DNA from 3 places in the Ruminococcus sp. RTP21484sp1_RTP21277st1_D2_RTP21277_210401 genome. Region 1 is predicted to be linked to each of the others. Evidence: a T-box and tRNA genes for the amino acid it is inferred to sense, from the RefSeq annotation. Region 1 holds a T-box; the other regions hold tRNA genes.

Region 1 (2,203 bases):
TTATTTTGTTTTTGCGCCGGGATTTTAAGCCTGGCTTATTATGTGCTGATCGTGGTATATGCTGGTATTACAGCTGATTTTGCCTGGTTCTGGGTACTGCTTACAGCGGTTCTGGAAGGCGGCGCAGTACTGATCCGCTATGGCAGAAATCATCCGGGAATTTTCCCTGGATGGCTGGGAACTGTGATCATGGTGGCTGTGCTGATCGGAATTGTCTGTTTTGGATTTATCTGCAGCCGTGTAATTTCCGGAATGAAGTCTTCCGGGAAAAAGAACCTGGATTATGTAGTTGTGTTAGGTGCTCATGTAAAAGGCGATGTACCATCCAAGGCTTTGGAGCTTCGTCTGAAGGCGGCACTGAAATATGCCAGGGAGAATGAAGATACCACGCTGATCCTTTCCGGCGGACAGGGCTTGGGGGAGGATATTACGGAAGCAAAATGTATGGAGAATTATCTGACAGCGCATGGTATTTCACAGGAGCGGCTGGTGTTGGAAGAGAAGTCTACAAGCACGAAAGAAAATCTGAAATTTTCCGATGAGCTTACCGGGTGCAGTAAGAAAAATACGGGAATATTGTCAAATAATTTTCACGTGTACCGGGCAGTAAAATTGGCGGAAAAGCAGGGATATAAACATCCTTATGGAATTGCGGCGGTATCAGATCCTATTATGCAGGTGCATTATGTGGTGCGGGAAGTAGCAGCACTTGTAAAAGAAAAACTTCGGGGAAATATCTAATTTTTTATCATCTTTATTTTGCAGATTATTGACAAACCCAAAACCCAAGGCTATAATGGGACACAGTGATAAGAAAACACGTTGACGAGAAGAGTAAACTGTGGAATGTTTCAGAGAGAGGCAGGCGGCTGGAAATGCCTTATCAGGAAACAGTTGAAAACTACCTCCGAGTGGCCCTAATCCGGTCCGGTGATTCCGTTACCATCAAATAAGTGGCCTGGTTTACAGATACGTATGCTATGGCAAGCAGGGTGGAACCGCGAGTATATTCGTCCCTTACAGTGTGAGAGCATTGTAAGGGGCTTTTGTTTTTCACGAGCAATGAGTTAAAGTCCACGTTTGTGTGTGACCTTGGAGACTGCAGCTCGTCTCGTCCCTGCATGGGAGTACAGAAAATGTTTGATTTTCAGTGCTCAGTCAAACGTTACCATACGTTTTTCGTATCAGACAGTTTCCTGCCGGATACAGTTTCAGAAAAAGAAAAGGAGACACGAATCATGATTATCACATTAAAAGACGGTTCTAAAAAAGAATACGCAGAAGCAAAATCCGTTATCGACATTGCGGCTGATATCAGCGAAGGCCTTGCAAGAGTTGCATGTGCAGGAGAGGTTGACGGAGAAGTTGTTGACCTTAGACATGTAGTTGACAAGGACTGCGAGTTAAGCATCCTGACATTTGAGGATGAGGGTGGAAAAGGCGCTTTCCGTCACACCACATCCCACATTATGGCACAGGCAATCAAGAGACTGTACCCGGATGTAAAGCTTGCAATCGGACCATCTATTGCAGACGGATTTTATTATGATATTGACAGCGAGAACCCGATCACTACAGAGGATCTTGCAAAGATCGAAGTTGAGATGAAGAAAGTGGTAAAGGAAGCACTTCCGATTACCCGTTTTACCAAATCCAGAGAAGAAGCGATCGCATTCTTCAAAGAGAAAAATGAGCCATATAAAGTGGAGCTTATCGAAGATCTTCCAGAAGATGCTGAGATCAGCTTTTATCAGCAGGGTGAGTTTGTTGACCTTTGTGCAGGACCTCACCTTATGACAACCAAACCGGTAAAAGCATTTAAGCTTACCAGCATTGCAGGTGCTTACTGGAGAGGAAGCGAGAAGAATAAAATGCTTACCAGAATCTACGGAACTTCTTTCACAAAGAAAGCAGATCTGGAAGAATATATTACCCGTATGGAAGAGGCGAAGAAACGTGACCACAGAAAGCTTGGTAAAGAGCTTGGTCTGTTCATGATGAGCGACGAAGGTCCTGGATTCCCGTTCTTCCTTCCTAAGGGAATGGTTCTGAAGAATACTCTTCTTGATTACTGGAGAGAAATCCATCAGAAAGCAGGATATGTTGAGATTTCCACACCGATCATGCTGGCACGTCATCTTTGGGAGACATCCGGACACTGGGATCATTACAAAGAAAATATGTATACAACTGTAATTGACGA
Region 2 (2,203 bases), on a different contig from region 1:
CAGAGATGTGGGAAGCCTGAATGAGTTTATGGCGAAACTTCCGGGAGATGAGAAGCAGAAGCTGGCACAGGTGAGAGAGGCTTATTCCTATATGATGGTGCATCCTGGCTGTAAAATGATGGCACCGGGGACTGATATGCCGGAGGGACTTGCCAAATGCATTCAGGCGTTGAATACCCTTTATAAGAGTTCGCCTGCTCTTTATCAGATGGATGATGAGTATGACGGATTTGAGTGGGTTCAGCTGATGAAATACGAGGAGAATGTGATCACTTTCCTGCGTAAGACAGAGAAACCAGAGGAAACGCTGCTTGTAATCTGTAATTTCGCCGCAATACCCTACGAGAATTACCAGGTGGGCGTGCCTTTTGCAGGAAAATATAAAGAAATCTTTAATAGCGATGCAGTAGAATTCGGCGGCGAGGGTGTAGTAAATTCTCGTGTGAAGACAGCAAAAGCAGAAGAGTGCGACGAACGTGAGCACTCTATTAAGGTGAAACTGCCGGCACTTGGTGTAAGCATCTACAGCTGCACTCCCGGGAAAGCCCCAGCCAGGAAGAAAGTGACCGCAGCGAAAACTGCGAAAGATAAGACTGCGAAAGATAAGACTGCGAAAGATAAGACTGTAGGAAAACTGGTAAGGACTGTGAAGGCAAAAACTCCAGCAAAGAAGTCAGTAAAGGAAGAAAAAGCTACGAAAGTAGAAGAAGCTGTCAAGGCAGAGAAAAAGGCAGAAACAGTGAAGAAAAGAGCCACAGTAAAAAATGACAATAACAAAGCAGACAGAAATAGCAAATAAGTAATAAAATAGCAAAAAAGACTGCATTTACATATCTGAATTTCAGATGTGAGGAATGCAGTCTTTTTGAATCTTTTTACAATAAGTAAGCAGCGAAGCAGATTAGGAATATCTATTTGATGCAAATAAAAAAAGCTGGAAATGAGACTCGAACTCACGACCCCTTCATTACGAGTGAAGTGCTCTACCGACTGAGCTATTCCAGCTTATGGAATGATAAGTGTATAAAAATTTATACACTTATCAGACACAAAAGATATTTTAAGTTATAAGCAGCCATTTGTCAAGAAAATCTTGGGTAAAAATTCTGATTTATCGTGGGTGAAAATTCTGATTATACGATTTTAAACCAGTCTTTTTCCTCAAACTCAACTACCGTACAGTCATTGGCATAAGTACATTCCGGTAAAATGATCATTGCATGAAGGACATCGTTGTTTACAGGCAGAGGACATAAATGCCAGATAGCGGCATTGATCTTTACCATACATCCTTTGGGAACAAGGAAGGCCTTTGTAAGTTCCGGGACTGGCGTACCGGCAGATGCAGGAGCAACATGAATGATCATATCATCATCCAGAGCTACGATGCCTTCCCAGGTGGTTGTGTGGTATTCTGCCATCTTAACGATTCGCTCATCTTTGCGTACGGCAATGGGAGAAAATCCCATACTTCCCATACAGGTACCTGAGATACGATCGGGATAAAATTTGTGGATTTCGCCCTGTAAAGGATAACCTTCCGGTTCAGTCATGGAACAGTAGGTGCCAAAGGGCGCAAAATCTGTTGGATTAATTTTTACAGCTGTAATTTCTTTCATGGTAAACCTCCTCAAATGTAGTAAAAACCCTTGAAGCTATTGTATCATGGTGTTGGAAAAAGCTCAATAAATATCTTTAAATGGATAGTGTGAATAAAGAAAGGCAGTTAATATTTTTAATAAAAGTTTTATAGATTTAAGAACGCAGTATGTGTTATTATAAAAATGTAGATAAAGTTCATAAAGAAAGGCTTGTGGTGAATGAAAGTACCAAACAAATTGTCAAAAATGCTTTCTACCGCAGGAGAAAAGGCAGCGTATGATAACGCATGTAAGAAATTATTGTCAAACAAGATTATTCTTGCATGGATTATGAAAAGCTGTCTGCAGGAGTACAGGGAGTGTGCAATACAGGAAATTGCAGAGAAATACATAGAAGGAGATTTGTATGTTTCTGAAATTCCAGTATATCCGGATGAAGAAACTCCCGAATTGATAAAAGGACTATCTACTGAAGATACGACCATAGCGGAAGGAACAGTAACCTATGATATTCGCTTTAGTGCATTGATACCAGGCACTGACAATCGATTGAGTCTGATCATTAATGTGGAACCTCAGAATAATTATTATCCTGGGTATCC
Region 3 (2,203 bases), on a different contig from region 1:
ACCAGCTTCTTAATATAACGCTTACCTGTTACTACATTCGTCAGATACAGCTTTGCAAACTCAATCTGCTTCGGAGGATGTGGATATTCCAGTTCTCTTACAACCCAGTCATATAATGGTCTGTGATCTTCAAATTCCAGAGTACAAATGGAATGTGTAATTCCCTCAATTGCATCCTCAATAGGATGAGCAAAATCATACATCGGGTAAATACACCAGGTATCTCCTGTTCTGTGATGGCTTACATGAGCTACACGATAGATAACCGGATCTCGCATGTTCATGTTTGGAGAAGCCATGTCAATCTTTGCTCTCAGAACTTTCTCACCATCAGCATATTTGCCTTCTTTCATCTCTTCAAAAAGCTGAAGATTCTCTTCTACAGTTCTGTTGCGATACGGACTCTCTTTGCCAGGCTCCTTTAAAGTTCCACGATATTCTCTGATCTGGTCCGCAGTTAAATCGCAGACATATGCCTTACCCTTTTTAATCAATTTTACTGCAGCTTCATACATCTGTCCGAAATAATCGGAAGCGAAGAACAGTCTGTCCTCCCAGTCAGCTCCCAGCCATTTGATATCGGCTTTAATGGACTCAACAAACTCAGATTTCTCCTTAGTCGGATTGGTATCATCAAAACGCATGTTGAATTTACCATTGTACTCTTTCGCCAGTCCGGCATTTAAAAGAATGGATTTGGCATGTCCTATATGAAGATAACCGTTTGGCTCTGGCGGAAAACGTGTATGAACGGTGTCATAAACTCCTTCTGCCAGGTCTTTATCAATGATATTCTCAATAAAATTTTTGGAAACCTTTTCGTTCTCCATGGTTCTCCCTCCTGATATCAACTCTTTTATAGCATAAATTCCAATATCTGTCAGAGCATGTTAAAAAATTTTCTTCAATATGTGTATCGGGAATAATTTCTCAAACATATTCTGTTCTTTGATGATTTATCTTATCATAAATAGGTGCATTTTAAAAGTTTTTCTTACAAAAATATTGATTTTTATCCCTATCTATGAGAATATATTAATTTATGCCACAAAAAAATCCCTGATATATAATCAGGGATTAAAAAGAGCTGATGACGGGAATCGAACCCGTGACCTCCGCCTTACCAAGGCGACGCTCTACCGACTGAGCCACATCAGCACTCTCATGTCCGGCATTTCTGCCGCTCACAGTTGATTATATTACCAGAAGGTTATCTTATTGTCAACACCTATTTTCAAATTTTTTCAAAAAATATAAAATAATTAAAATTCTTTGCTGCAGCACCTGCCGCTGCAACCTGGCAGGTACTGCTATACTGCATTTTTCATTTTTCAGGAATAACAATATTCCGCACATAATCTGTATCTGTCAGTAAGCCATCTCCGCTTTTCTTGTTTGTAAAGGAAGCGGTCCCATTCTGATTTCCGGACAGATCAAACTGAACAGTATTTCCCTGTACAGTTCCATTTACTACCTGGTCAATTTTCTCCAGTTTATACCGCATAACTTTACTCTCTTGAACCTGGTATTTCCCTGCCGGAAGTGCGAATACAGCCCTTTTGCTTACATCTGCCCGGGTGTCTGTGTTTTCTTTTGTAAATTCCACAGTTTTAGAGTAAATACGTTCTTCTCCATCCAGATCTGTTCCTTTCACCGTGAATGTAAAGGCCGGATTTCCCTGTCCCCAGACAATTTCATCTCCATGAAGAATTTTGTTTATTGTAAGAGTCACCATCTTCACATCTGTCATCTGGAACTTCTGAACTCCAGATGTACTTTTTACCGTACAAATCACCGGTTTTCCTTTTTTGTAACCGGAAGGAGCTGTTATTTCTGTAAGTACATATTCTCCGGCTGGCAGTTTATTAATCCTATGAGCAGTTTTCCCGGACGTCCAGGTGTCGATCACTTTTCCGCTTTTATCCGTCAACTGCATAACAGCTCCTGCAACAGCTTCACCTGTCACCTTATCCGTCTTTAAAAATTCCGCTTTTATATAACGATTTTCAATTACCATTGTATAACCTTGCTCATTCTTTACCAATCCATTTGCATCCACAGTAAATTTATGAACTGTGTTATCTAAAACATATCCGGCAGGTACTGCTGTCTCCTGTATACAATATGTTGCAGGTGACAGCCCTTCCAATTTTATTAATCCGTTTTTGTTTGTTGTGTATGTTGTTCCCGCCGAATCTGCATT

What was found. The T-box of region 1 lies ahead of thrS (threonine--tRNA ligase). A T-box ahead of a tRNA ligase gene usually reads a tRNA of that ligase, here a tRNA-Thr.
Region 2: it encodes a tRNA-Thr, which carries the amino acid that the T-box ahead of thrS (threonine--tRNA ligase) is inferred to sense. The anticodon was not compared.
Region 3: it encodes a tRNA-Thr, which carries the amino acid that the T-box ahead of thrS (threonine--tRNA ligase) is inferred to sense. The anticodon was not compared.

Annotation. Positions count from the first base shown of each region.
Region 1 covers NZ_JBCOMJ010000002.1:7,327-9,529, reverse strand. The annotation lists gene AB5706_RS01270 (YdcF family protein) at 1-741, shown strand, start outside; T-box leader at 814-1,021, shown strand; gene thrS (threonine--tRNA ligase) at 1,236-2,203, shown strand, end outside.
Region 2 covers NZ_JBCOMJ010000029.1:63,879-66,081, reverse strand. The annotation lists gene glgB (1,4-alpha-glucan branching enzyme) at 1-799, shown strand, start outside; tRNA gene AB5706_RS17445 (tRNA-Thr) at 933-1,005, opposite strand; gene AB5706_RS17440 (ureidoglycolate lyase) at 1,134-1,619, opposite strand; gene AB5706_RS17435 (hypothetical protein) at 1,839-2,203, shown strand, end outside.
Region 3 covers NZ_JBCOMJ010000015.1:76,335-78,537, reverse strand. The annotation lists gene AB5706_RS11450 (glutamine--tRNA ligase/YqeY domain fusion protein) at 1-830, opposite strand, end outside; tRNA gene AB5706_RS11445 (tRNA-Thr) at 1,086-1,158, opposite strand; gene AB5706_RS11440 (isopeptide-forming domain-containing fimbrial protein) at 1,325-2,203, opposite strand, start outside.